Regions from separate parts of the Pedobacter sp. G11 genome, predicted to be linked through region 2. Evidence: riboswitches for the same ligand, from Rfam matches in the RefSeq annotation. Region 2 holds a riboswitch; the other holds the start of a gene.
What was found. A riboswitch is a leader RNA that binds a small molecule or an ion and turns the genes downstream of it on or off. The one in region 2 is predicted to bind cobalamin.
Positions count from the first base shown of each region.

Region 1: it holds a riboswitch for cobalamin, as region 2 does, so the genes downstream of both, EA772_RS09735 (TonB-dependent receptor) here and metE (5-methyltetrahydropteroyltriglutamate--homocysteine S-methyltransferase) in region 2, are expected to answer to the same signal.

Region 1 covers NZ_CP034190.1:2,228,001-2,243,164, forward strand. The annotation lists gene EA772_RS09700 (LytTR family DNA-binding domain-containing protein) at 85-489, shown strand; gene EA772_RS09705 (FAD/NAD(P)-binding protein) at 608-2,326, shown strand; gene EA772_RS09710 (DUF4142 domain-containing protein) at 2,376-2,963, opposite strand; gene EA772_RS09715 (DUF1543 domain-containing protein) at 3,043-3,624, opposite strand; gene EA772_RS09720 (hypothetical protein) at 3,695-4,198, opposite strand; gene EA772_RS09725 (sigma-70 family RNA polymerase sigma factor) at 4,188-4,637, opposite strand; gene xth (exodeoxyribonuclease III) at 4,828-5,613, shown strand; cobalamin riboswitch at 5,723-5,917, shown strand; gene EA772_RS09735 (TonB-dependent receptor) at 6,014-8,047, shown strand; gene EA772_RS09740 (YncE family protein) at 8,054-9,163, shown strand; gene EA772_RS09745 (PKD domain-containing protein) at 9,186-10,310, shown strand; gene gpmA (2,3-diphosphoglycerate-dependent phosphoglycerate mutase) at 10,381-11,070, opposite strand; gene EA772_RS09755 (M42 family metallopeptidase) at 11,143-12,279, opposite strand; gene EA772_RS09760 (GNAT family N-acetyltransferase) at 12,448-12,867, opposite strand; gene EA772_RS09765 (hypothetical protein) at 12,870-13,451, opposite strand; gene EA772_RS09770 (MFS transporter) at 13,459-14,628, opposite strand; gene EA772_RS09775 (acyl-CoA carboxylase subunit beta) at 14,740-15,164, opposite strand, start outside.
Region 2 covers NZ_CP034190.1:1,345,796-1,360,959, reverse strand. The annotation lists gene rmuC (DNA recombination protein RmuC) at 1-839, opposite strand, end outside; gene purU (formyltetrahydrofolate deformylase) at 1,037-1,876, shown strand; gene EA772_RS05960 (hypothetical protein) at 1,894-2,736, shown strand; gene EA772_RS05955 (FAD-binding oxidoreductase) at 2,733-3,869, opposite strand; gene EA772_RS05950 (zinc metallopeptidase) at 3,955-4,650, shown strand; gene apaG (Co2+/Mg2+ efflux protein ApaG) at 4,861-5,247, opposite strand; gene dusB (tRNA dihydrouridine synthase DusB) at 5,282-6,289, opposite strand; gene EA772_RS05935 (CPBP family intramembrane glutamic endopeptidase) at 6,334-7,260, shown strand; gene EA772_RS05930 (putative signal transducing protein) at 7,241-7,447, shown strand; gene EA772_RS05925 (phosphatidate cytidylyltransferase) at 7,493-8,302, shown strand; gene EA772_RS05920 (class I SAM-dependent methyltransferase) at 8,425-9,087, opposite strand; gene EA772_RS05915 (acyl-CoA thioesterase) at 9,150-9,536, opposite strand; gene metE (5-methyltetrahydropteroyltriglutamate--homocysteine S-methyltransferase) at 9,633-11,966, opposite strand; cobalamin riboswitch at 12,158-12,355, opposite strand; gene EA772_RS05905 (M14 metallopeptidase family protein) at 12,562-15,164, shown strand, end outside.

The DNA of each region.
Region 1 (15,164 bases), 880 kb from region 2:
AACAATAACGCTCTGTAGTCAAAAAACTACAGCTTGTATCAGGTTATTTGGCTTACCATTTGCTTCCACTATTGAAAATTCTAAATGGACTACGCTAATAAATCTCCTTATAAATGTATAATTATCGATGATGATCAACTCAGCATTGATATTCTTGCAAATTTTCTTTCCAAAATACCTGATTTTGCTGATGTTAAAACCTATGTCGATCCTGCAAAGGCCATTATGGACCTGAAAGGAGAAAGTGATATTGACTTTTTATTTCTCGATATCAGAATGGATATATCAGGTTTAGATGTAGCAAAGATTTTGCGTGATAGCGTTCGGTTTTTATTTTTTGTAACCTCTTATGAAGAATATGCAATCGATGCGTTTGGCGTAAATGGCGATAAATTTTTAGTTAAGCCTATTGTATTTACAAAACTTGCTGCTGCAATTGATGAAGTTCTGCAAAAAGAAAAGAAACAAAAAGGCTATTCGATCACTTAGTGAGCAAGATAGTTCCTCATGCACAAAACAATTTCCTTTTTTTAGGATTGTAAGGAAAGCTTAAAATGGTAAATCTGTTTAAGCATTATAATTTTTTTAAATTTCTTACTCCTAATACATGAGCAAAAAGGTTTCAACCAAAAGAATTGCAATACTTGGCGGAGGTCCTTGCGGACTTTTTATCTATAAACGACTTATTGAGTCAGGCTTAAAAAATATCGAAATAGAGATTTTTGAAAGAAAAGCATTTTTAGGGTCGGGTATGCCCTACAGTCCCGAAGGAGCAGCGCAGGAGCATATTACAAACGTATCGGATAATGAGATTCCAATCATCTACAGTTCAATAGAAGATTGGGTAAAAATTGCACCTCAATCAATATTGAAAAAGTTTGACATCAATTCTTCAAAGTTCAACGAATATAAGGTTTTACCACGCTTATTTTTTGGTGAGTATCTTTCAGCTCAATTTGATCTCTTAATGGCCGCGGCAGAAAAAAAGGCAATTTCTACTAAAGTTCATTTGCGCACAACGGTAACAAACGTTTTCGATGATAAAGAGAATAAAAAAGTTAAGGTACAAATAGATAATAAAGACGAATTGATTTTTGACGAAATCATGATCTGTACCGGGCACCATTGGCCCAAAAAATATGAAGGTAAAATTCCTGGTTATTTTGATGCCCCGTACCCACCAAAAAAGTTGGCTAAACATTTTAATGCGCCTATTGCCTTGAAAGGTTCATCGTTAACTGCCGTTGATGCCATCAGAACGCTGGCCAGAAATAATGGTGTTTTTACGCAAAATGATGATGGTACCTATTTATTTAAACTGGATCCGAAAAGCAGTAAGTTTAAGATTGTCATGCATTCCAGAAATGGATTGTTACCTGCCATTCGCTTTCATTTGGAAGATAGTCATTTAGGTAAAGATACCACACTCACCAAAAGCCAGATTCAGAAGCACATTAAAGAAAACGGAGGTTTTATTTCTCTCAACTATGTTTTTGAAAAAAATTTTAAGGAACAATTTAAAAAGAAAGAGCCAAAATTTTATGAACGGATAAAGGATATGGATTTGGAAACTTTTGTTGATGCCATGATGGATTATCGGGAAAAGTTACCGCCTTTTGATCTCTTTAAAAAAGAATATTTGGAAGCCGAAAAATCTATTGAGAAAAAAGAATCGATTTATTGGAAGGAAGTACTGGCAGTGTTGAGTTTTGCAATGAATTATCCAGCGAAATACTTGCCCGCAGAAGATATGTTGAGACTGCAAAAGGTGTTGATGCCTTTGATTTCAATAGTGATTGCTTTCGTACCTCAAAGTTCATGTCGCGATTTAATGGCCCTTCATGATGCCGGCGTATTGGATATTGTTTCTGTTGGCGATGACAGTCATGTTGAACCAAATCCTGAAGGCGGCGCAACCTATTACTACAAAGATGAAAATGGAAAGGAGATTTCCGAAAGCTTCAGCATGTTTGTTGATTGCGTTGGACAACCTCACTTATCATTTGAAGATTTCCCGTTTCAGGGCTTAATTGATGATGGTACGATAAGCCCGGCTACATTGCGTTTTAAAGACGCTGAAAAAGCTGAGAAGGAAATGAAACAAAAAAATAAACTGGTTAAGAAACATAAAAACGGAGAATATTTTCTGAGTGTTCCTGGAATAACCATTAACGATTTTTTCCAGGTAGTGGATAAAGATGGAGAAGCAAATGAACGTATTTATATTCTAGCGGTTCCCTATATTGGGGGTTACAATCCAGATTACTCGGGTATCGACTTCTGCGAAGCAGCATCAGAACAGGTCATGAAAAAAATAAAAGCATAAAAAAAACCGAGGTAAACGCCTCGGTTTTTCTTTATAATGTGATGAAAACTTATTTCATCCCATCTTTAATTTTATTAATCATTGTTAAATGTGTTTGAACTACAGGAGCAGTTTTAGTTGCAAATGCTTTTAACTCGGCATCCGCTCCGCTTTTAGATTCATCTTCCATTAATTTCAATGTAGATTTATGCCCGTCAACCATGGCGTCAACATAAGCTTTATCAAAATCAGTACCCGATTTTTTGCTTAAGTCATCCATTTTCGATTTGTGTTCTTCATCAACTGTAGATGGTAAGGTAATGTTTTTAGCTGCAGCGATTTCCATCAATTCGGTATTTGCTTTTCCATGATCATTCACCATCATCGTCGCAAACTCTTTTACCTGCGGATTAGTACTTTTTTGCAGCGCCAGTTTGCCAAGCTCAACTTCTGCCATTCCCCCTACTGCAGCAGCTGTGGTAAATTTTGCATCAGCATCATCAACGGCAATACCACCGGTTGCAGCAGTATTCGTGGTGGTGTCTTTGCTCATGTTTAAGCTATCTGCTGTTTCCTTTGCATCTTTATCTCCACCGCCACACGCTTGAAATGCCAGGGCCGAAACTGAAACGGCCATTAAATAAATTAACTTTTTCATATTATTGGTTTTTGTTGTATTCTAATAACATGATTTATTTGGAAAGGTTTAGTATAATCTTGCTTCAGCAAACTATCCCTTAAATTTTATCTAGTTTAAAATAACCCAGATGGATTTCATCCTCTGGTAGGTCTGCATTCGGTGTAATGTCGATATGATACTTTTCTTTATGCTGCGGACTCAAAATATCTTCCACCCGATAAATATCATCAATGTCAATTCCGTATTTTTCATCAATATGTGAATTGGCGCCTTTTACAGAGTTTGTTTTAAAAAACACTGTTTTTTTTGCATCCTGAATGGCAGCAGCACGATCATCTTTCACACCTAAAACAATATAGTGCTGTTCTTCTAACTTGCCAGACTGGTAACCACCCAGATTAATAAAAAATAATTTGTGTTGAGAAGTGTTATGACCGGGAACTCTTGGCTTAACCTGAATTTGGAAACCATCAACCTCATTTACTTCACGCCAGCCATCAATATGGATGCTATTACCAGCTTCAGGCCAGAAGGCTTTGATATCTGGAACAAGTTCCTTTAAAGAATGAGCAATTCCGAAAAAATAATCGTGTTGCTCTACATTTCTTTTAGGTGCTTTCGAACCTAAAAGTAACATATATAATTTTGGATTTCCGTTTGGTGATAGCTGATCGTTCATATTGCTGAATTATAGATATTATAACCAGCAATTGATCTTATCGTTTTGAAAAATATTATTTAACGCGTTTTTATCTGATGAATCGGATATCTTTAATCTCTAATTTTAAATCTTTAATTTGCTCCTGCGCCTGACGGTTTTCCAGATAAAAATAAATGGCAAAACCCAGAAATATTTTCCCCAACACAAAAACAGCAGCAAAAACCCATCGCCATGCTTTATGAATGCGCATTTGGTTTGATTCAGACTCTACCTCGATGTACCGATCTTGCTTTACTTTTTCCTGTTCAGCTTGTTGATATTTGTGTTCAGGTGAAGTATAACGATCTAAATTTTGCTCACGAAGTTTAATTTCATTTACCTCTTGCTCAATTTTAGACAATATTCCGGGAGGTGGAGGAACAGCCATGCTTTGGGCAAGTATTTCCATGTCCAACTCCAGTTTTGTTAAAGCCTCATCAAATTCAGGATATTGTTTTTTAAGCAGTAACACCTGCTGAACTTCATCATCCGTTGCCACGCCCATTACATAGGTTTCCATTAGGCCGCTATCTATAAATTTTTTAATTTCCACGAGCTTTCCTGATTTTATCTACTGATGATTTTAATTGGGTGCGCAAAATATCTTCTTTTTTGTGAAGTAGGCTTGCCAGCTGAGAGATTGATTTTTTCTGATAATAAACCGCCTGAAAAACAACGCGTTCGTCAGCAGTTAATAAATTTAAATCATCATTAATCTCGTTGGCATCTCGTAACTTCCCACCTTCATGGTCTGCTGAAGAAAACTCAATCAATTTATTTTGTGCATACTGCCTCAGCGCTAACCAGGAGGTTGGGCGGCCATTGCTTTCTATCGCAAATGCAGATATAATTTTAATTAAGTGTTCTTCCGACCTCTTATGATCTTGAACTGTTCCTCGGATAAAACCTAAAAGCATGCCAGCATATTTATCGTATAACTGACGAATATCTTTTACGTTATCTTTGCGGATATTTAAAGCAACTTCAGACATTTATTAACGGGAGTAATTAAATATAATTGCAAGATAAGCGCAAAAACTTAAAATACTTTTATTCAAAAAGAAAAAAGAGTCAACTTTAATTGTTTTAGATGGTTTTATATACAAAATTGGAAAATCTCTAATATCATTTTAATTTGATTATTATTTTGTTCCTTTAATTTAGCGCACCAATATTTTGAAGATGAGAATAGCAACCTACAATGTAAATGGCGTAAACGGACGCTTACCGGTTTTGTTAAAATGGCTCGAAGAAACTCAGCCAGATGTGGTTTGTTTGCAGGAACTGAAAGCTCCTGACGAGAAATTTCCTCACCAAGCCATTTTGGATGCAGGTTACAATGCAATTTGGCATGGTCAAAAAAGCTGGAACGGTGTGGCCATTCTTTCTCGTGGACACGAAATAAAGGAATTAAAAAGAGGCTTACCAGGAGACCCGGAAGATTTGCACAGCCGTTATATTGAGGCCATGGTAAATGGGGTAGTTGTTGGCTGTTTATATTTGCCTAATGGAAACCCTGCGCCAGGTTTAAAACTGGATTACAAACTGGCTTGGTTTGAACGACTAACGCTTCATGCAGCAAAGCTTTTAGAATATAATTTACCTGTTGTTTTGGCTGGAGATTATAATGTAATGCCAACTGAACTCGACGTTTATAAACCGGAACGTTGGGTGGAAGATGCGCTTTTCAGACCTGAAGTACGCAAAGCATTTCATGATCTTGTTGCCCAGGGATGGACAGATGCCATTAGAAAATTGTTTCCTAATGAAGTAATTTATACTTTCTTCGATTATTTTAGAAATGCTTATGGCAGAAATGCAGGTTTAAGAATTGACCATTTTCTGCTTAGTCCTCAACTGGAGAAAAGGCTTTTAAACGCAGGGGTAGATAAGCATGTTCGTGGATGGGAGAAAACAAGTGACCACTGCCCGGTTTGGATTGAAATTACTGACTCTGAAAAAGAATAATTCGAGATTCACTTCAGCACATATGTTTCAGAGATAATTGTTTGAATGATTGCGTTTCGTGAATTTTTCACACAAATTTATATTTTCAGAATTCTTCTCAAATTTTGGCTACCTTTGCCATGCTTTTGGTTTCCGCTTCACACCCGGAATTAAAAGGGAATTTGGTGTAAATCCAAAACTGTCCCGCAGCTGTGAGCTCCATAACGGATTTCTATTCATAAAGCCACTGTTTCACATTCAAGAAATGGGAAGGTAAGAAACCCGGGAGTAAGTCAGAAGACCTGCCTCTAGCAATATTTCATAGCTTTCGGGGATTGAAGCTAGAGATGAGGTACTTTTGGTATTCCGTATTTTCATTTCTTGTAATTCTGTTTGCTGTGGGGATTAAACTCACACCAAAATGTTTAGGTTTTTACCTGCCTCTAATGGCGTAAAATATTATTCTATCAGCTTGTTCATTTTCTGGACAGGTATGCTCATGCCTGAATTATCTGTTGCACAAACAGATTCTTTAAAAGCTAATGTATTGAAAGAAGTAGAAATCAAACAGAAAAGAAGATCTACACAAAATCTTTCGCCCACACCCCTCCAAATATTAAATGGTAAAGAATTAAAAAATCTAAACGCCTTATCTGTGGCTGATGCCATTCGCTATTTTTCAGGTGTTCAACTGAAAGATTATGGTGGTATCGGTGGTTTAAAAACCATTAATGTTCGGAGCATGGGTACCAACCACACTGCGGTATTTTATGATGGCGTACAATTAGGTAACGCACAAAACGGTCAGGTAGATTTGGGTAAATATTCTCTTGATAACATTGAAGAGATTTCGCTTTACAGCGGGCAAAAAAGTGATTTATTAATGCCGGCTAAAGCTTTTGCATCTGCCAGCTCCCTCTATTTAAAAACAATTGTTCCAACATTTGAGGCTGATCAAAACAGGAATTTTCGGTTGGCTTTGAAAACGGGTTCTTTCGGCTTGATTGATCCTTCAGTCACCTATAACCAGCAATTGGGAAGCCGCTTGGCGTTAAATTTAAATGCTGAGCTAATAAACGCAAATGGAAAATATAATTACCGTTACACCAATGGTGTTTATGATACTACGGTAGTTAGGCGCAACGCAGATATTTTTGCTAAGCGTATAGAAGGTGGCCTTTATGGGACAACCTCTGACAGCAGCAAATGGCAAATCAAGTTATACAACTACAACAGCGAGAGGGGAGTACCTGGTGCCATTGTTGCTAATAAATTCGACTTTACCCAACGCCAGTGGGATGATAATTTCTTTGTTCAGTCTTCCTTCGAAACTCAAACAGATCGAAAACTTCAGTTTTTAGTAAATGCCAAATATGCTTATGATTTTACCAGATACCTTGATCCGGATCGGGTTTCAATATTTGGCGCTTTAGATAACCGATATACGCAGCAAGAATTTTATTTGTCGCTTGCAAGTTTGTATCACTTCACTCAATTCTGGGATCTTTCGCTCTCAACAGATTACACCTATCAACAATTGGATGCCAACCTGGAAAACTTTGCCTACCCGAAAAGGCAAACCGGTTTAATTGCACTGGCTACAAAATTTAGCTGGCCAAGATTCAATATCCAGGGAAATGTTTTAGCTACTTTGGTTAACGATCAGGTGAAAAGTAATATACCCGCAGGCGATAAAACTGAATATACACCAACAGTAATGGCTTCCTGGCAACCCTTTGCAAAAAATAATCTCAGGTTGCGGGCATTTTATAAGTCGATTTTCAGGATGCCAACCTTTAACGATCTGTACTATACTTTTATTGGTAACAGCAAGCTGAATCCAGAATATACGAGTCAGTACGACCTCGGCTTTACCTATTCTAAATCTTTTGAAGGTAATAAACTCAATCATATTTCGCTTCAAACAGATGTTTATTATAGCGATGTAAGAGATAAGATTGTTGCCATACCTACCCTAACTTTATTCCGCTGGACCATGTTAAATTTGGGCAAAGTGGAGGTGGAAGGATTAGAAACAAGTTTGCAGAGCCATTGGAATTTTGACGAGCTTAACATCGTTGCAAAGGCCAATTATACCTATGAGCGAGCATTGGATGTTACACCTACAAGTGAGCTTTTTGGACAGCAAATTCCTTACATTCCAGTGAATAGTGCTTCGTTTACGTTGGCATCAGATTATAAGAACTTTGGTTTAAGCTACAGTTACATCTACACCGGCGAACGCTATAGCCAGAAAGCAAATATTCCGGTTAACTATGTCGAACCCTGGTACACTCATGATTTGGCAATTCGGTATTCCTTCAATGCTTCAAAAATAAACTACAGCATTGCTGCTGAAGTGAATAATGTTTTTAACCAGTATTATGATGTAGTACTTAACTACCCAATGCCTGGAAGAAATTTCAGAATTACGCTTATTACAAAATTTAATTAATACAAAATGAAAAATTCTACTACAGTTAAAATGTTATTGTTGTTCGGCCTAAGCACCGTTTTATGGTCTTGCCGGAAAGATAAATCAGTTACACCAGAGGAGCAAGTTCAGTTACCTGGCCAAGGTGTAACCGCCGTGAATGGCCTTTATATTTTGAATGAAGGTAATTTCGGTTCGAATAAAGCATCATTAGATTACTATGATTACGCAACAGGTGTTTACCGGAGAAACCTTTATGGAGCGGCAAATCCTAGTGTAACTTTAGGTTTAGGTGATGTGGGTAATGATATTAAAATCTATGGATCTAAACTTTATGTAGTGGTAAATGGCTCCAATAAACTGGAGATTCTGGATGTAAAAACGACGAAGAAATTGGCACAGGTTGATATTCCAAACTGTCGCTACGTTGCCTTTTACAAAAATAAGGCTTACGTAACATCATACGATGGCTACGTTGGCGTAATCGATACGGCATCATTCAAAATCGATACAAAAATTACGGTTGGTCGCCAGCCTGAAGATTTGGCTGTAGTTGGCGATAAATTATACGTGGCGAATTCTGGCGGTTATTCCAGCAGCGATTATGAGCGTTCAATCTCTGTAATAAATTTAACCACTAATTTAGAAAGCAAAAGAATTGATGTTGCAATTAATCTTAATCGCTTAAAAGCTGATCAATATGGTGATTTATACGTGACTTCAAGAGGTGATTATTATAATATAAAGTCAAACCTTTATGTCGTGGATACCAAAACTGACGCCGTGAAGAAAAAGTTCGATATTGAAGCAAGCACCTTTACCATAGATAAAGATTTCGCTTACATCATCAGTACAGCCTGGAGCAATGTAACCATGTCAACGGTGGTTTCCTACTCAAAAATAAATGTTAAAGATGAAACTGTTGTTGCCGGCGGTTTCATAAAAGATGGTAGTGAAAAAGATATTGTGATGCCGTATGGAATCGCTGTGGATCCGATCTCATCAGACATTTACCTTACCGATGCAAAGGATTATGTTTCACCTGGTGCATTGTACTGTTTTGATAAAACCGGTAAAAAGAAATTTTCTGTAGTTACAGGAGATGTACCAGCTCATCTGGTTTTCTACACTAAATAATTAACCCTCAATATATAATAAAATGAAAATTAACAAGCACCTATTGGTTTTATTTGCTGCATCACTATTTATTTTCGGATGTAAAAAAGATTCAGTAACTGCACCTGACGGGAAAATGGGCATTACAGAAAATGCCATTACAGGAAAGGTAAATTCAAAAACTGAATTATATGCAGTTTCAAACAACGGAAAAGGTTTTCAACATGAATGGAAGCTGGATGGTAAAGTAGTAAGTACAGCTTACAATTTTGCATTTACGCCAACTACAGCCGGAACCTATATTGTAGATTACAAGGGATATAATGAGGCTGGAAGTTTTACACATCAATATACCATTACTGTTCCGGTTCCGGTAGTTGCTGCTACGCCAACCAGTAGTAAATTTATCAGTAAAGTTTTCGAATATGCACCAGCACCGGGGCAGCATATTAATAATGCTTCTTTAGGTTCTCCGGAGCAGGCGCAGAAATTAATTGGCAGTACTGCAAATATGGTTTCGTTAGGTGGTTTTGGTGGTTACATCGTTTTTGGTTTTGACCACTCAGTGGTAAATCAAACCGGAGCCGATTTAGCAATTTATGGAAATCCTTTTGGCCCACCTTATGCTTTTGCTGAACCAGGAATCGTGATGGTGAGCCAGGATAAAAACGGCAATGGTTTGCCTGATGATGAATGGTTTGAATTGGCTGGAAGTGAATATGCAAAAGCAATCACCATTAAAAATTATGAAATCACTTACACCAATCCGAAAGCGGCTGCAAACGTTGCCTGGACAGATAATCAGGGGAATAGCGGTTTTGTAAACAACAGTGCAAAGCGGATTAATTTTTATCCTCTGTTTGCCTCAAATCAGGAGAAAATAACTTTTAAAGGAACATTATTACCATCAACACTAAATAGTACTGGTATTGTATCCAATGCTGCTTTTGATTGGGGTTACACCGATAGTTACTCTACAGGTGATGATTATAAAACCAATCTTTACAACAGCTTTGATATTTCATGGGCTGTTGATGCTACTGGTAAAAAAGTAACCTTAAACACGGTCGACTTCGTTAGAGTTTATACTGCTCAAAATGTTAATGCAGGCATTCTAGGCGAAATATCAACTGATGTAAAGGGTGCAACAGATTTAAATATTAAATAATTTCTTTTACGCTTCTCAAAGTAACAAAGCTCTTCAGATGGAAACATTTGAGGGGTTTTTGTTTTTAAGCCTACTCCAGATAGTAATGGCGAATTTTTCGAAGATCGTCATCAAGTTCATAAACTAAAGGAACACCGGTTGGAATTTCCAATGCGGTAACCTCTTCATTCGATAGGTTGTCAATGTATTTGATCAAAGCTCTAAGGCTATTTCCATGAGCCGAGATAATCACTTTTTCATTTCTACTAATGGCTGGTACAATCGATTCATTCCAGAAGGGCAGTACCCGGGCAATCGTATCGCTGAGATTTTCTGTTAATGGCAACTCATCAGGTGTTAAAGATTGATATCTCAAGTCGTTACCAGGCCAGCGCTCATCGGTTGTGGTAATCGCCGGCGGTTCTTCATCCGGATCTCTTCGCCATTTTTGAACTTGCGCTGCGCCAAATTTTTTGGCTGTTTCTTCCTTATTTAATCCTTGCAGGTTTCCGTAAAAACGTTCATTTAAATGCCAGCTTTTGTATTCAGGGATCCACAAATGATCAAGATCTTCTAAAATAATATGAAGGGTTTTGATTGCTCTTTTTAAAAGTGAGGTAAAGGCAATATCAAAATTGTAATCGTGTTTCTTTAATATTTCTCCTGCTTTTTTGGCTTCTAGATAGCCGTTAGCTGATATGTCTACATCCGTCCACCCCGTAAACCTGTTCTCCACATTCCACACACTTTCACCATGACGGATTAATACGAGTTTTTTCATTGATGTTTTAATTGAATTTTAGTGCAAAAAAAAGGCTTGAAGATAAACCCCAAGCCTTAATTTATTTACCAATTATTTAAATTCTCTGAAATCCTGTCCGTCTTTGATGTTTAGCAAGCTTTCGTAAATTAAGCTGATCACATTGTCAACATCCTCCTTGTGCACCATTTCCACCGTAGTGTGCATGTAGCGCAATGGTAAAGAAATCAATGCCGATGGAACACCGCCATTTGAATATGCAAAAGCATCGGTATCTGTTCCAGTAGAACGCGAAGAGGCCTGGCGTTGAAACGGAATTTCGTTTTTCTCAGCAGTTTTAATCAATAGCTTGTTTAGGTTAGTTTGCACTGCCGGAGCATATGAAACCACCGGACCTTTACCTGCTGATAAATCGCCCTGTGTATTTTTATTGATCATTGGTGTCGTGGTGTCGTGAGTTACATCAGTAACGATAGCCACATTTGGTTTAATGCGTTGCGCAATCATTTCAGCACCACGTAAGCCAATTTCTTCTTGTACGGAGTTTACAATGTATAAACCAAAAGGAAGTTTTTTCTTGTTTTCCTTTAACAAACGAGCGACCTCGGCAATCATAAAACCACCAACACGGTTATCTAAAGCACGACCAACATAGTACCGATCGTTTAAAATCATAAATTCATCTTCGTAAGTGATCACGCAACCCACGTGGATGCCTAAATTTTCAACTTCCTCCTTTGTTGTGCACCCACAATCCAGAAAAATGTTTTTTAACTCAGGGGCTTGTTCTTTTTCGCCGTGGCGGGTATGAATGGCAGGCCAACCAAAAACAGCTTTAACCAAACCTTTTTCGGTATGGATGTTAACACGTTTGGATGGGGCGATCTGGTGGTCAGAGCCGCCATTGCGGATCACGTAAATTAAACCATCATTCGTGATGTAATTCACATACCATGAAATTTCATCGGCGTGGGCTTCGATCACAACTTTATAGGGTGCTTTTGGATTGATTACACCAACCGCAGTCCCGTAATTATCTACAAAATGCTCATCAATATATGGCTTTAAATAATTTAACCATAATTTCTGACCTTCCCACTCATAACCCGTAGGAGCAGGATTATTGATGTATTCTTCTAAAAACTGCAGCGATTTTTTGGTTACCACAGCAACATGTTTTTTCTTATCCTGCGCCTTAGGCAGGTTAGCGTCTTCTTTTTTCTTAGCCATATTTTTATTTAAGATTTTAGATATACGATTTAGATTTGCATGTAGCAGATCAGTCCGTCCATCTTATTCCATTTTTAATTTTAGATTTACATGTTGCAGACCAGGTCATCAACTATGATTTTTCACGACTTTAGATAGGCAAGTTGCTATCAATTGTAATTTGTAAATCTACAATTGTAAATCCCTTTCCATTACAACAAAATCATACCCATCTTTAAAAAAGGTTTTTTCAGTTTCATGGAATCCAAATTTATAATAAAATTCTTTAGCATTTACTCTGGCGTTACACCATAGCTTACTTGCCTTCTGAATTTTACAAAAATCTAAGATATAATTCATCAGTTGAGATCCATAACCTGATTTTTGCACATCAGTCAGAATGGCCAGTTTCCTGAATTGATAAACGTCTCCTTTTTGAAACAACGAAACAACACCAGTCAGTTTATGGTCGGCATAAAGTCCAAAGTGTAAGCCATCAAAATCATCTGGCAACTTTACGCTGTCAAAAGGAAGTTCGGGATACATCACCTCATGGCGGATGCGCCAGGTGAGTGAAGGAAATATTTGTTCAATTTGTACTAATGACATGGTTATAATAAATAGCTGAAGCCAATTCTGGCCAATATTGAAAAGCGGCTGCGATCGAAGTCAGTTTGAAATGATGGCCCGATCGCTAATTCAATGTTCTTGTTTTTTAATGTATTTCTTTGAAAACCCCAAACGGGAGAAATGGAATGGACGTAATTTGTTGTATATCTTTTGTTGATCAAAATGGGCGCAATTAAATTATATTCTATGCCAAAATAGCTTGCACTATTGTTTGTTGTGCTTTTTTTTAAATTTTCTTTTTCTGATAAGTTAAAATAGTTTCTAAAACCTAAACCGAGTATTGGAGCAAAATTGACAGAATAGTCTATTCGAATTACATCACTTCCACGGCTCGGTTGCTCAGGATAAAATGGTGCAACCACTTCTATGGCAGCACTAAAATATAAGCTCGATTGCTTCGATATTTTCTGTTCACGTTCAACTCCCACCCCTAACAAATACAGTTTGAATTTATTTAATGATTGAACACTGCCTGTTTGATTTGAAGATTCCTTAGCCTTCGTGTAATAAGAAATACTGATTAAAATAATGAAGATGAGTAGAGTAGCGAATTTAGATTTCATAAATTATTTAAAGATGAGCTGAGGATTTTTTATTTCCGTAAAACAGATAGATTAAAATGTTAAATATAATTATTCCAGCCATACCGTAACAAAACATTGCCCAGCCGCCGTGGCCCCAAAGCCATAAACCCAGTGCCGAGCCGCAGCTGGCACCGATAAAACTCACTGACATGAAGATGGTATTCAGGCGGTTTCTGGCTTCGGGAATTAAAGTGTAAATCCGGGTTTGGTTGGTTACATGAATGGCCTGCTGGCCAATATCAATAAGTACAATGCCTATAACAAACAGATACAAATGACTGCCAGTGAAATAAAACAAAGCAATGCTGATGATTTGCAAAATGAAACCAATCATCAGGTTTTTGCGTGGATTGCTGCCATCACTCAGTTTACCAACAAGAGGAGCAGCCAAAGCACCTGCCGCACCGGCAATTCCGAATAAACCGATTTGTAAAGTTTGGAAACTGAAAGGTGGATTGGCCAAAAATAATACCATTGTCGTCCAGAAAGCACTAATGATGGCAAAAGCTAAAAAGTTGATGATTGACGTTTCTCGTAATGCAGGCTGGGTTTTAATGTAACCAAACATCGAACGCATTAACTGTTTGTAGGTGCCTTTAAACGCTGGAAAACTTTGGGGAAAACGTTTCGCCATCAAGAGAATAAGTAATACGCAGATTCCTGCAGCCATGTAGTAAACTGCCCGCCAGCCTAACCAGAAACCAATACTACCACTAACGGCTCTTGATGCCAGAATACCAACCAATAGCCCACTCATAATCATGCCGATATTTGCTCCGCGATTTTCATCACTACTCAGGTTTGCGGCGAGTGGTAATATAAGCTGTGGTACAATGGAGCAAATCCCGATCAGCAGCGAAGCAATTTCGAGTAGGAAAAACGAATGCGAAACAGCCGCGGTGAGCAAAGCTAAAATTGCCATTGCAGTAATGATCAGAATTTGTTTTTTACGTTCAAACATATCGCCTAGCGGAACAAGCAGAAACAAACCTGTTGCGTATCCTATTTGAGTGATGTAGGTAATTCGTCCTGCATAGGTTTCTGTTAAATTAAAATCTTTAGCAATTAAAATAACCAGCGGTTGGCAGTAGTAAATATTTGCGACAATCAAACCTGTGCAAAAAGCCATCAGGAGAATATCTATTCGTTTTAGCATGTGTTGAGATGTAGGATGTAACTATGTAAGATGTTAGAAGGATGATGAGCATATTGTCTGCGATACAACGTTTACCATTTTTCATCTTCCCGCTTCATCCATTTTACATTATTACAAAGGTATATTACCATGTTTTTTACGGGGATGATTCACCACCTTGTTTTCTAACATTTTGAAAGCTTTTATCAACTTTATTCTCGTTTGATCAGGTACAATCACTTCATCGATAAAACCACGTTCTGCAGCACGATAAGGATTTGCGAAAATATCGGAATAAACTTTTTCTTTCTCTAGCCATTTCTCCTGCGGATCTGCTGATGCTGTAATTTCCTTTTTGAAAATGATTTCAGCAGCACCCTTAGCGCCCATCACGGCAATTTCAGCACTTGGCCAGGCGTAATTCATATCGGCACCAATATGTTTGCTGTTCATTACATCGTAAGCGCCCCCATAAGCTTTACGCGTAATCACCGTAATGCGTGGAACCGTGGCCTCGCTAAAAGCATAAAGTAACTTCGCTCCATTGCTGATGATGC
Region 2 (15,164 bases):
GAACGTTCATAGGCAACCAAACTCACCTTAGCATCAACCACAAGATGTTTATCATCTGGTAAATCGATGACTACATCCGGCTGGTATCGTCCGCCTTCGGCGGATGTATGCGAAGCCTGAATGCGATACTCCTGATCTTTAACCAGACCAGAACGTTCTAAAACCTTTTCTAAAATCACTTCGCCCCAATTTCCCTGACGTTTATTGTCGCCTTTCAACGCTTTGGTTAAGTTATTAGCATCTTCCTGAATCATTTTACTTTGGATCTGTAATTCAGAGATTACCCCTTTCAATATGTTGCGCTCATCAGATTCTGCCTTGTAAACCTTTTCTACCTTATCTTCAAAAGCTTTGATGTTTTCTTTTAAAGGATTCAAAATAATATCGAGGTTGGTTCTATTCTGTTCGATAAATTTCGATGATTTTTCTTCGAGTATTTTATTGGCAATCAGTTCGAAATCTTTATTAAGTTTCTCTTGAGATTGTTCATAGCTTAGTTTTTGTTCCGCGAGTTTTTCCTTTTCGGCCAGGTAAAAAGACCGCGTACTTTCCAACTCGCGGTTAGCATCAGCCAAACGATCGCGTTCAGCCTGCAACTCCTCAATTAAACGTTGCTGTTCTTGTTTTAATAGGATGGTGATATGATCTTTTTCTGTACCGAGATTGGAAACGCGTTCATCAGCTTTGGCTAAAGCTATTTTCAACGCATCGTTATCTGCTTTAATTCTTTCAAATTCATCAATAGAAATAATATTTACGGCAGTCTGCGGTTTTTTGAAGAATAAGAGAACTAAAACCAGTAGTATGATAACGAGAAGCCCAATTGCGGCAATTTCCATAATGATAAAAATTTTAGTAAAAATCGAAATTTAAAACAGCTTTACCAAAATATTTTGCTATGATTAATTTTATCATGACAACAGCTGTTTATAATTTCTGAATTTTAGAAGTAAAAATGGCTCATCAGTTAATAAATATTATACGCTGATAAAATTCTGTCGATGAATTTCTTATCATTGGGTATAAATTATGATTAATGAACGAATTAACCATCCTCATTTCCTGTCCGGATCAAGTCGGCCTTGTTACTAACATCACCAGCGTATTAGCGGCTCATCAACTGAATATCATAGCCATGCGAGAATTTGTTGATGAAGCAAACAAAGCATTTTTTACCCGCATAGCCTGTACCGGTAATTTAGAGAATAAAATCCGTCTGGAGCAGAAACTTTTAGAATCGTTACCACCCGAAGCGGAGGTCAAAGTAATTGGTCAGCAAGAAAAACAAATTGCGGTTTTGGTTACTAAAGAATACCATTGCCTGGCAGAGATTTTAATCAAAAACCAATTTAAAACGCTTGGTGCAAATGTTAAATGCGTAATTGGCAACTATGAATCGCTTCGCGATTTTACTGAAAAACTGGGCATTCCTTATTTTTACGTCGATCATAACGGCAAGGATAAAACTCAATTTGAAAAAGAAATTAAAGCAATATTGAATCAGTTTGATTTAAATTACCTGGTGCTGGCCAAATTTATGCGCATTCTATCGGCAGAATTTGTTAAAGATTATGAAGGAAAGGTAATTAATATCCATCATTCATTCTTGCCTGCATTTATTGGTGCAAATCCTTACCGCCAGGCATTTGAAAGAGGCGTGAAAATCATCGGCGCAACGGCCCATTTTGTTACAGATCATTTAGATGAAGGGCCTATTATTACCCAGCATACCACACACATTGATCATAATTTTGGCGTGAAAGAAATGGTTAGAGCAGGAAAAGAAATTGAAAAAAAGGTGCTTTTAGAAGCATTGGAGTTAATTTTTGAAGATCGGGTTTTTGTTAGTGGAAATAAAACTGTTATCTTTAAGTAACACACAAATTTCCTTTTATGAAACTGCTATTTTGCCTTCTTGTGCTCTGCTCAATTGGAGTAAAGGCCCAAACTGACCTAAAATTTGATAAACTTCTAATCGATTGTGAAGATAAATGGGTTGCGGTAAAGGCTGAAGATTCAATACATTACTACTTTGGTTTTATTTACCTTGATAATTCTGCGGGCTTGACATTTAACCTGGAGGGTACTTTTCGAATTGATAGTCTATCCAGGTACATAGCTAGAAAGAATAAGAATATGAAGTTAAGGTTGGCGCCTAATAAAGTTGTGGTAGCAGAAATTCCCGCTAGCCGGCTAGCGGAATTAAAAGTCCTGGCCAAACCAGACTGGCTTAGCCGATTCCGGACAGATGATCAAAATGCGGATCGCTTATTTAGGTGGGGCAGCACTTACAATAGGTGGGGCGATGCTAAAAAAGCGCTAAAGTTTTTGAAACAAGCTCGAAGCAAAGACCGAAACTATCCGGGCTTAGATCGGGAGTTCTTCTGGGCCTATAATGGCCAAAAACAAGAAGTATTGGCCAATTTATATTTAGGAGAAGCATTGGCTGATGTTTCTGAGGGAAGACAAACCAATTGTGAATTGTATAAGTCGCTTGTGTTTAAGCAAACCAATTCAAACCAGTTAAAACAAGCAGAAGAAATGTATTATTATGCCATCAAAGAATGCATTGATGAAACTGCAAAAGCAGATATGGCTTTTAATATTGCCTTTCAGTATTATAAACTAATGAACAAGGAAAAACTGAAACAATGGGAGAATGAGGTTACCCGCTGGATCGTACCAAATGAAAGTTATTCGGAGAAAGTTAAAAAGATGAGCACTGCACTTAATTAAAGGCCGGATTTAATAACGAGTTCTGCAACATCTTCGCCACTTTGCGAACCTATTGCTATCCCCATGCCATTGCACCTGGTAGCGCAGAAAATATCATGCTCCACTTCAGCAATTAATGGTTCTAGTGTATTGCCAAAGGCCATAATTCCGCTCCATCTCAAATCGATCTCGAATTTTTGGTTTGGCAAAATCACGGTTTTAAGTAAATTTTCTAAAGCCGACTGAACAGATGCAGTCTGGCCGAATTCGGTAGTTTTTTCTACCTCAAAATCGATATTTCTTCCTCCACCTAATAAAATTCGGTTATTGATGTTTCTAAAATAATAGTAACCCTTATCGTAATGGAAAGTACCTGCGGCTTTTAGGTTCTTAATAGGTTTTGTGATGATAACCTGCCCTCTTCCTGGTTCGATAGTAATCGATGGAATTAATTTTTTGATGTAAGCATTCGTTGCTAAAATTAACTTTTTGCAAGTGAACTGACCTTGATTGGTGGATACAGTAATTTGGTTTGACCGGTTTATATGGTTTACGGAGCAGTTGTTTAGAATAGTAGTCCCTATCGATTGCGCATATCGAATTAAGGCAAACATCATCTTTCCGGTATCAATCTGTGCTTCGTATTGGTTGGAGATCATGTGGTTAATCCTTCCAAAACCAAACAAATTAATTTTATCATCACTTAAAGAAAAGGCATCTTCCCCTACAATATTTTTAATCAGATAATTGAAATGTTCAATTTTCGATACACAACGATTAAGCAGATCAACATCCTCATCCTTAAATAATTCATATCCTCCTAAAGGCTGATAATCTATAGTCTTATCGCCTAGCAATTTCCTGAGTTTGAGTAGGCCTCTCCAGCGCCTTTCAATGATGCGATATAGGCCATCTGGATTGGTGTTTTTTTCCTGTTCGATCAGTTCAGAAACGCTGCCGAAGCATGCAAAACCTGCATTTTTAGTGCTGGCGCCTGAAGGTAAAAATCCACTTTCCAAAATGGCAACATTCAAATTTGGAAAAGACTTTCTTAGGTGAATAGCAGCACTTAGACCAACAATGCCGCTGCCCACCACGATAACATCATAATTGAAAAAACTGCTTTTCTCCCAATAAGAAATATTATTATCCATGCTATAAATGTAAGATAAAATGAACACCAAATATTATGGGAACGCTTTTTGATATAAGTCAAATTGAAAAACATACAGAAAAGAAATGGGAGTTTATTTAGTCATAATCATCCCGGTATTATTGCTGAGCATGTTTGTGCAGTGGCGTTTTAGAAACAAGTTTTCTAGATATGCAGAAATGCAACTCAGCTCAGGTTTATCGGGCAAAGAGGTAGCAGAAAGAATGCTACATGATAACGGAATATACGATGTGAAAGTGATGAGCACCGAAGGACAATTAACCGATCACTACAATCCATCAGATAGAACCGTAAATTTAAGTACCGACGTGTATTACAGTCGTAGTGTAGCCGCTGCCGCAGTTGCCGCACATGAATGTGGGCATGCCGTACAACACGCGAAATCTTATTCGTGGCTCAACCTACGTAGTACGATGGTACCTGTAGTAAGCATATCATCAAACCTGTTGCAATGGGTATTGCTGTTAGGGGTAATGTTATTGGTTTTCTCTGTAACGCCAATCGTTTTGGCTATCGGTGTTGTCGGATTAGCTTTGGTTACCATATTTAGCATCATTACCTTACCAGTTGAGTTTGATGCGAGTAACAGAGCACTGGCTTGGTTAAAGAACAATCCAGGTGTGATGCAAACGCAAGAGGAAAATTCTCAAGCAAAAGATGCCTTATGGTGGGCTGCGATGACTTATGTAGTTGCTGCTGTTGGTGCCTTGGCAAATCTACTTTATTATGCTTCGATGCTTTTTGGAAGAGGCAGAGATTAAATTAAGATATTATCTATGAAAAACAAAAGCGGTTTAGGAAATTCCTAGCCGCTTTTTTGTTGAACTATCTTTAATTTTCTGCTTAGATCAAAATGAGGATTCGAAGTTTTATTAATTCTTTTTCAAGATCGATTTTAAACGATAGAAATCATTTTAGATCTACGTGTCTTATCTGAGGCAATCAGTAAGAAATTATAAATGAAGAAGGAATTAATTTAATTTATACGGCGCCACCAACTGAAACTCCGGAATATCTACATCAAACTCCGATTCATCCATTAAACGTTTCATTAAATACATTCCTCTCATGCTACCCATATCTGTTTTTAGGTTACATCCTGAAACGTAAACATGTGTTTCTCCTGGCTGAATAATAGGTTGAAGACCAACAACGCCCTCTCCCTCTACTTCTCTCCGACTACTGTTAGAATCGAAAATAAACCATTGGCGACGCATCAGCTGAACAGCATAGTCAGATAAATTTGAAATTTCTACACGATAAGCAAACATAAAATGTTCATTAACCGGATTGGAGTATTCTGGTTGGTAAACAGTTTCTACCGAAACTTTAACACCGTCTGTAATTGCTGTAACCATGGTTGTAACGAATGTAAAAAAATCAATTCAAAAATCACGCCAGTACTTTTGTGGCGTCATAGTTGGCAAACTTCTCTGCCACTTCTTCTAAAATACTGTAAATGTTATTGATATCTGGTTCTGCAACCAGGCGCATGCGATATGGTTTAAAATCAGGCAAACCCTTAAAATAGTTAGCATAATGCCTTCTCATTTCAAAAATTCCGGTTTTTGGACCTTTCCATTCCAATGACTTATCCAAATGGGTACGGCAAACGTCAATTCGTTCTTCAATGGTTGGTCCAGGTAAATGTTCGCCGGTTTTGAAGAAGTGTTTTACTTCACGAAAAATCCAGGGGTAACCAATGGCGGCTCTGCCAATCATGATTCCATCAACCTCATATTCCATGCGCCAGTTCGCCGCCTTTTCCGGACTATCAACATCACCGTTTCCGAAAATTGGAATTTTAATACGGGGATTGCGTTTGATTTCGCGAATCAAACTCCAGTCGGCCTCCCCTTTGTATAATTGTGCTCTTGTTCTGCCGTGGATGGTAAGCGCCTGAATGCCAACATCCTGCAAACGCTCGGCAACTTCATAAACGTTTTTGCTATCATCATCCCAACCTAAACGGGTTTTTACCGTAACAGGTAAATGCGAAGCTTTAACCACAGCTTCAGTCATTTTAACCATTTTATCAATGTCGCGAAGTAAGCTGGAACCGGCACCCTTACAAACCACATTTTTAACCGGACAGCCATAATTAATATCCACTAAATCTGGCCCTGCAGCTGATGCAATTTCAGAAGCTTCACGCATGTGCTCGATATCGCCACCAAAAATCTGGATGCCAATTGGCCTTTCATATTCAAAAATATCTAGTTTCTGCAAGCTTTTTGCCGCATCACGAATCAAGCCCTCCGATGAAATAAATTCCGTATACATCAAATCTGCCCCGTTTTGTTTACATACATAACGGAAAGGCGGATCACTTACATCCTCCATTGGTGCAAGCAATAATGGGAACTCGCCTAAATCTATATTTCCTATCTTTACAGACATTCTCTATCTTCAACAATTAATAAAAACATACAAAGGTACAAATAATGAATTTTGTAACACCTAACAAGGAGGAAATCAATCCTTTCTTACAATTACTTTTACTTTTATTTTACGCAGTAGCGGGAGCTTTTGTATTTGGTTTATTGGCAGTTGTAATCGTTTTAATGATTTATGGCCTAGGCATGGTGAGTAATCTCGACCTGCTCATGTCTGGAGATCCAAAATATATTGATGGTTTAAAAATTATTCAAATATTCAGTTCAATAGGCACTTTTATACTACCGCCTTTAGCACTGGCGTGGACAGAACGCAGGAAAGTAAATGTATTTTATAGTTTTCGTAAACCTCAGTTTCTGCTGGTTTCTTTGGTTGTCATCATTATGATTGCAAGCATGCCATTTATGGAATGGACGGTGCTGATAAATCAGAAAATGGTTCTTCCGGATTTTTTAAAAGGTGTTGAACAATGGATGAAGGAAAAAGAGGAAGCTGCAATGAAGCTTACTATAGCGCTGATTACTGTTCGGAGTAACCTTGATTTCGTGGTCAACCTGGTGATGATTGCTCTTCTGCCTGCTATTGGCGAAGAACTCATGTTTCGCGGAGGTGTTCAACGTTCGCTAACCAAAGCATTTAACAGTCCGCATTTAGCAATATGGTTAACGGCCATTATTTTCAGCGCCATTCATGTTCAGTTTTATGGCTTTATTCCCCGCATGCTTTTGGGCGCTGGTTTTGGTTATTTGTATTTTTATAGCGGAAGCCTTTGGTACGCCATGATTGCACACTTTATTAACAACGCTTACGCAGTTTGTGCAGCCTTTTACATGCAAAAACATAACATGCCATTAGATAAAGCAGATGAACCAATTGGTTTTCCCTGGTATGGCTATTTAATTAGTGCAATAATTACCATAGCTTTGTTTAAATTTTTTAAAGATAACGCAGAACGTGAGCGAAAACTGGATTAAAGTATATACCACAAGCAACACCTTCGCTGCTGAGGTATTAAAGCAGGGATTAACGGAAGCGGGGATTCCTGCCGTGACGATTAATAAGCAACTATCGGCTTACAATATTGGTGAGATAAATGTTTTAGTGAACAAGTCAGATTTCGATAAAGCCATAGAATACATCGTTGAAAACGAAATTGAGTAAGGAGCATCGTTACCTTAAACCCTACACCTTTTACTTCAAACCTTAATGAAAACCAGAGCAATAACCGCTTTCTTTTTTACCATCGTGATGTTGGGTTCCATCTTTTTGGGGAGCTACACCTTTACCATATTTTACCTTATTTTAAGCGTATTATCGCTATTCGAATTTTATAAACTAATTAAAAACTCTGGCATTCGCCCGCATAGAAACATCGGTTTGGCAGCGGGAGCGTTAATATTTTTTATGGCAGCGGGTTTACATTATTTGCAATACGATGTTAAATACCTCTTGCTTTGTATTCCCTTAATCTTTTCGGTTTTTATCACTGAGTTATATAAAAAGAATAAAATTCCCTTTGCCAATATTTCATACACATTTGTTGGCTTTGTGTATGTAACCATTCCGTTTTGCTTTTTCCATGCACTGGGATTTTTAAAAAACTGGCATGAGTATAACTTTCACTTTCCACTGGCATTTTTATTAATGCTTTGGGCAAATGATACAGGCGCTTATCTCTTCGGAGTAAAATATGGTAAACGCAAACTTTTCGAACGTCATTCGCCGAAGAAGAGTTGGGAAGGTTTTTTTGGTGGCGTATTCACTGCCGTTTTAGTATCTTTCGGGTTATCATTTTTATTTACAGAAAACCAGGCGTGGGTTTGGGCAGGAATGGCGGTTTTAATTGCTTGCTTCGGTACCTTAGGCGATTTAGTAGAATCGATGTTAAAACGCAGTTTGGATACCAAAGACAGCGGAGGTTTACTTCCCGGACATGGTGGCCTGCTCGATCGTTTTGATGGATTATTGTTAGCCGCACCAGTAGTTTACGCCTATTTGTATTTGATTTTGTATTAATTCTTGGAAATTAATGGTTGATGCTCGTGGCGGCCATTAGTCCCGCTTTTCGCTATATCCCAAATAGAAAAAATTTGGGGATGCCGCTGCAATCGGGTTTAATAACTTAGGTAGGTTGCCTATCAACAGGCAATCACTACATAATAATCTCTTTCAACCATCAATCCTGCATTACTTTTTATCTGTTCCGTTTTCTTTTCGAATGTACCGTTACTAAAGCCAGCGTTCTTTAATAAATCAATCACGGCTTCTATCTCATAAAGAGTGAAGCCATATTTTGTGAAAGGTAGATTTTCCATGAAGGTTTTATCAGCGAAGCACAACACAAACTTACCACCTGGTTTTAATACCCTAACAATTTCACTAATGTAGTGATGAGGACGATCCCAAAAGTAAATGGTATTCACTGTAAAGATCTTTTCAAACTGATTATCGGCAAAAGGCAAATCTATGCCATTGGTCAAGTGAAAATTTACGATTTCACTGGTTAAAAAGTCTTGATTCAATCTTTTCGCTTCAGCGATAATGGTCTCCGAAATATCTGCACCAGAATACTTCAAATTTTCAGCCTTACTCAACAAATCTGCAATATGCCCGCCATTGCCATGTCCAATTTCAAGAATGTTATCTCCATCGCGGAGATTCAAAGCCTCAATAGCGGAATTAGTCATTCCAATATTACTGGCATTCATGGTTTCGCCAGTTTTAATTCCATATTCGCCTTCCGGACGACTGAGTTGTTTTGCGATATTTTTAAAATCTTCTTCAGAATATTGACGCTGCATGAACCAAAACTAAGGAATAAACGATATTAATTTTTATAACTTTTTAACGAAACGTTACAACATTATTTTATCACCTGTACCGGTTTTTTGTTTTCATCAATGGCAACAAAAGTAAAATCACCGTGTACCGCTAACTCTCTTCCTTCGGCATACATCTGTTCGATATAAATCTCCACATTTACTTTTAAGCTCGTATTTCCAACGTGGTTTACCTTACCTATGAGCTCAACAATGGTTCCTGCGGGGATGGGCTTTTTAAAATCGATCCGGTCGCTACTCACCGTTACCATAATTTGACGACTAAAACGGGTGGCAGTGATAAAAGCAACTTCATCCATCAAATGCATAGCGGTACCGCCAAAAAGCGTATCATAATGATTGGTAGTATTTGGAAACACAGCTTTAAAAATGCTGGTTTTAGAGTATTCAATTCTTTCTTCTAGGGTCATGATTGGTTTTATAAATATTGCCACGGAAACAGGAATACAAAATGAAAATGATTACATCTTCTTTTCCATCATTTCCGCACTTCCGTGGCAAAAGTATTAATTTATCTCAGGCTCAGTAACTAAAACTTCTTCTGTTTTGCGCATTTCTTTCGCCGCTTCAACCATTTCGATTAAAGCTTTTTTGGTTTCGTCCCAGCCACGAGTTTTTAGTCCACAGTCTGGATTAACCCAAAGCTGATCTGACGGAATAACTGCTTTTGCTTTCGTTAACAGATGAACCATTTCTTCCCTTTTAGGTACACGGGGAGAGTGGATATCATAAACACCCGGACCAATTTCATTAGGATATTGGAAGTTGGCAAAGGCATCCAGCAGCTCCATTTGCGAACGCGAAGTCTCAATCGTAATCACATCGGCGTCCATATCAGCAATGTTCTGAATGATATCATTAAACTCTGAATAACACATATGGGTGTGGATTTGCGTTTCATCTTTCACGCTGCTGGCCGAGATTCTGAAGGCTTTTACTGCCCAGTTTAAATAATGCTGCCATTCCGTTTTGCGCAAAGGCAAACCTTCTCTTATGGCAGGCTCATCGATTTGAATGATTTTGATTCCTGCTTTTTCTAAATCTGAAACTTCATCACGGATGGCTAAAGCGATTTGTGTACAGGTTAACGAGCGAGGCTGATCGTTACGCACAAAAGACCATTGTAAAATGGTAACCGGGCCTGTTAACATGCCTTTCATATATTTTGAAGTTAGCGATTGCGCATAGGCAGTCCATTTTACAGTCATAGGGTGCGGGCGGGAAACATCTCCATAAATAATTGGAGGTTTCACACAACGTGATCCATAACTCTGCACCCAGCCATTTTTGGAGAAAGCAAAGCCATCCAATTGCTCACCGAAGTATTCAACCATATCGTTTCGCTCAAATTCACCATGAACCAATACGTCCAGGTCAATGTCTTCCTGCCACTTTACCGCTTTTGCGGTTTCTTCGGCAATTAAGGTATCATATTCCTCTTGTGAGTATGTGCCATTTTTAAATTTTGCCCGCCAGCTTCTCACTTCTGTGGTTTGCGGAAAAGATCCAATGGTCGTGGTTGCAAAGCGTGGCAAATTCAGCGATTGTTGCTTTACTTTTCTCAGATAAAATGGGCTCAACCTTTCTGCATCGCTATCTTTTAAGTTCGCAACACGTTCTTTAACAATGGAGTTATGAATTAATTTTGATGTTTTTCTGTTGCTTAAAGCTTTTTTATTCTCTTCAAGTTTTTGCGTGGTAGATGCAGGGCTTTCGTTCGTAATCAGCTTTTTTAATGTAACCACTTCAGCAACTTTCTGCCTGGCGTAGGCTAGCCATTGTTTAATTTCTGGAGATAAATGTTTATCATCGGTTTCATTTTCGAGATCAACCGGACAATGAATTAGAGAGCAGGAAGGTGCAATCCAAACGCGATCTTCTCCCAGTTTTTGTAGGGCATGGTTAATAAGTGATAGCGAATGGTCGTAATCATTTTTCCAGATATTCCGGCCATCAACTAAACCTAGCGATAGGACAGTTTTTTCATTTAATTTGCTCAAAACTCCCGCCAGTTGTCCCTCAGCACGAACCAAATCGATATGTAGCACATTCATGGGAAGCGATGCCACCAAATCCAAGTTGTTATCTAGCCCTTCAAAATAAGTTGCCAGAACAATTTTTAGCTTTGGAAATGCTTTTTTGATTTCTTTATAGGCATATTCGTAGGCTTTTTGCTCTTTTTCAGACAAACCTAAAGTCAAAAATGGCTCATCAAACTGCACATATTCCACGTCGAGTGAGACTAATCTTGTTAAAATATCCAGGTAAACCGGAAGAAGATTTTTAATCAGATCAATTTTTTCAAAACCTGCTTCTTTTTCTTTGCCTAATAAAAGATATGAAATTGGGCCGATTAGAACAGGTTTGGTGATGATGCCAAGTTGCTTGGCCTCATAAAACTCATCAATTATTTTAGTTGAAAATAACTTAAATGGCTGATCTTTGTAGAATTCCGGAACGATGTAGTGATAATTGGTATCGAACCATTTTGTCATTTCCATGGCTACTACATCCAGGCCATCTTTTTGGTAACCTCTGGCCATTGCGAAGTACAAATCGAGTTCGGAGTTTCCCTTTTTGAGGATAACCTCATTGTATCGCTTCGGAATTGCGCCAAAAGTTAATGAATGGTCTAAAACATGATCGTAAAATGAAAAATCATTAGAAGGAATAATATCAACTCCTGCTTGCTGTTGAAGTTTCCAATTTTCGTGGCGGATGTTTTTTCCTACCTGAAGTACATTTTTGTACCCCGTTTTACCTGCCCAATAGTTTTCGCAGATTTTCTTTAATTCGCGGTGGCTACCAATTCGCGGATAGCCTAGATTTTGCGTTAGCATCTCTTTTAAAGATTAAGTGAATAAATCGTTAAAAGCCCTCAAAGCAATATTTCAAATGTTTTCTCGGCAAAATTAAAAGGAAAAGTCAGGGCACAGAAAATCCAGTCTGAGCAAAAAGCTTAGAGAAATTTAATAAAACGTTAATTTTATTGTACCTATCAGACCTGACCAGTTTCTTTTTACGCGAAAGCACCGTCAATTCGATATTTGGCAGGTCTCCTGACTTACGCCCCGTTTTATCGCCTTCCCATACCCGAAAGTACAGTGGCATGAATGATAAAACAGTTGTTCGATGAACAGCGTTTACAGTTGCGCGACAGCTCGTGATTTGCACACGATTCCCTTTTAATTCCAACATTACATCGGAAACCTCTATCGGTTGATGAAAAATAAAGTTAAGAACTTACATCGAAACAAATGTATCGAATAACAAGGAGGAATTTTAATGGTTGGCAAATTTTATTCTGAATTTATCAACCTGAAGCTGCTAAACATTGCTAATATTTGGCGGCTTAAACACTGTAACAAATTTACATCAGCAATAATATAGATCGTTTTCTAATTATATTTGAATATCCAACAAACACCCTAAATTATGATTAAAAGACACTTTAGAAAGCTATCCTTAGCTTTTCTAATCGTAAGTAGCAGCGCCATTGCACAGGAAGTGCCAACGCCTAAATCTCATTTTGGTTTTGCAATCGGCGATGATTATCAATTGGCAACTTACACCCAAACGGAAGCTTATTTTAAAAAGCTTGCTGAAACTTCAAAACGTGTTAAGTTAGTAGACATAGGAAAAACTGAAGAGGGAAGAAGTCAATATATGCTGGTTGTTTCCTCTCCTGAAAATATTCAGAAGTTAACCCGGTATAAAGAAATTTCTCAGCAGTTGGCTCATGCAGAAATTACGCTTGAGCAGGCAAAGGCACTAGCCCAAGAGGGGAAAGCAGTGGTTTGGATAGATGGAGGCTTGCATGCGAATGAGACCGTTGGTGCACACCAATTGATTCAAACAGCTTATGAATTTGCATCTAAAACAGATCCGGAAACCATGAAAATACTGGATAATGTGATCATTTTGTTTACCCATGCCAATCCAGATGGACAAGAGTTGGTAAGCAACTGGTACATGAGGGAAAAAGATCCAAAAAAACGAGTGCTTTCTGGCTGGCCAAGGCTGTATGAAAAATACGCCGGACACGATAATAACCGTGATTTTTTCATGCTCAATTTAAAAGAGACTCAAAATATGGGGCGCCAGCTTTTTGTAGAATGGATTCCGCAGATTATGTACAACCATCACCAGGCTGGTCCAGCAGGGACGGTTGTGGCGGGGCCACCTTATCGCGATCCTTTTAACTATGTTTTTGATGCGACACTTTTAACCAGTTTAGATGCTGTAGGAGCAGCGATGCATACCCGGCTCAATGTGGAAAGCAAGCCTGGTTATACACAACGTGGAGGGTCGGTGTTTTCTACCTGGTATAATGGTGGTTTGAGAACGACAACTTATTTCCACAATATGATCGGTTTGTTAACTGAAATTGTGGGCAGTCCTACGCCATCAGAAATTCCGCTGGTGCCATCGCGATTGTTGCCAAATAGTGATTCACCGAACCCGGTTACCCCGAGAAAATGGTATTTTAAAAACTCTATTGATTATTCTGTTTCATTGAATTATGCGGTGTTAAATTACGCCCAACGCCATGCTGATGAGTTGCTTTTTAACATCTATCAAATGGGTAAAAATTCGATTGATAGAGGTAAAAAAGATACCTGGTCATTCTCACCAAAGAAAATAGAAGCCATTAACGCTGCGGCTAAAAAAGGCGGTTCTGGTTCAGCAGATGCTGGTGATTCGGAATTTGGATTAAGAAGAGCAATGAGCGTAAAGTATTTCGATACGGTAATGAATGCGCCTGAAAACAGAGATCCGCGGGGTTATATTTTGTCTGCTGATCAGGCAGATTTTAATTCGGCGATTAAATTTCTAAATGCGTTAATTAGAACTGGTATTGTCGTGCAAAAGGCAACGGCTCCATTTACCGTTGAAGGCAAAAATTATCCTGCAGGGAGTTATGTTGTTAAAACCGATCAGGCTTTCCGTCCACATGTTTTGGATATGTTTGAACCGCAAGATCACCCCAATGATTTTAAATACGAAGGTGGTGCACCTATTCCCCCTTACGATGCTGCAGGATGGACCCTAGCCTATTTAATGGATGTGAAGTTCGACCGGATTCAGAACGATTTCAATGGACCGTTTGAGCGCAATCCGTACGGAAAATTACTGGTTCTGGAAAATAAAGTAGCGGGATCGAGCTTCGTTTTAAGTGCAGCTCAGAATGACTCTTACACAGCGGTTAACGACTTATTAAAAAACAAAGTAGAAGTTTTCCGTTCAAATGAGAATGGCGATTTTTATGTATCATCTGCTGGAAAATCAATACTGGAGAAAGCCAATGTAAAATTAAAATCTGCTTCAGCACCAAAAGATAAAATGAAGATTACGGCTGCCAGAATAGCCTTATGGGATAACTACGGTGGTTCAATGGCTTCTGGTTGGATGCGTTTCATTATGGAGCAGTACCATTATAACGCAACAGTGATTTACCCTCAGGATATTGACGCTGGAAATTTGAAATCGAAATACGATGTAATCATTTTTGTTGGCGGAGCAATTCCTTCTGTTCAGGCTGGTGGTTTTGGTTCGAGAAACTTTGGTCCGAAGGCGGAGGAAATCCCCGAGGAATTTAGAAATCGTTTAGGCAGAATTACTGCAGAAAAATCTATCCCTGAGTTGAAAAAGTTTTTAGAAGCCGGCGGAAATGTGGTGACTATTGGAAGTAGTACCAGTTTAGCCTATCATTTAAATCTTCCTGTTCGCAATGCAGTTGTTGAGATTGTGAATGGCGAAGAAAAAAGGCTTCCGGCAGAGAAATATTATGTTCCGGGAAGTGTATTAAACGTTGCTGTTGACACGAAGCAACCAGCCGTATGGGGAATGGAAAAAGAGGCAGATGTTTATTTTGACAACAGTCCGGTATTTAGGTTAACCGGCGATGCAATCTCCGCAAGGAAAATTAAACCTCTAATGTGGTTTGCATCTGGAAAACCTTTACGCAGCGGCTGGGCATGGGGACAGATGTATCTGCAAGATGGTGTAACCGCTTTTGAAGCTCAGGTAGGTAAGGG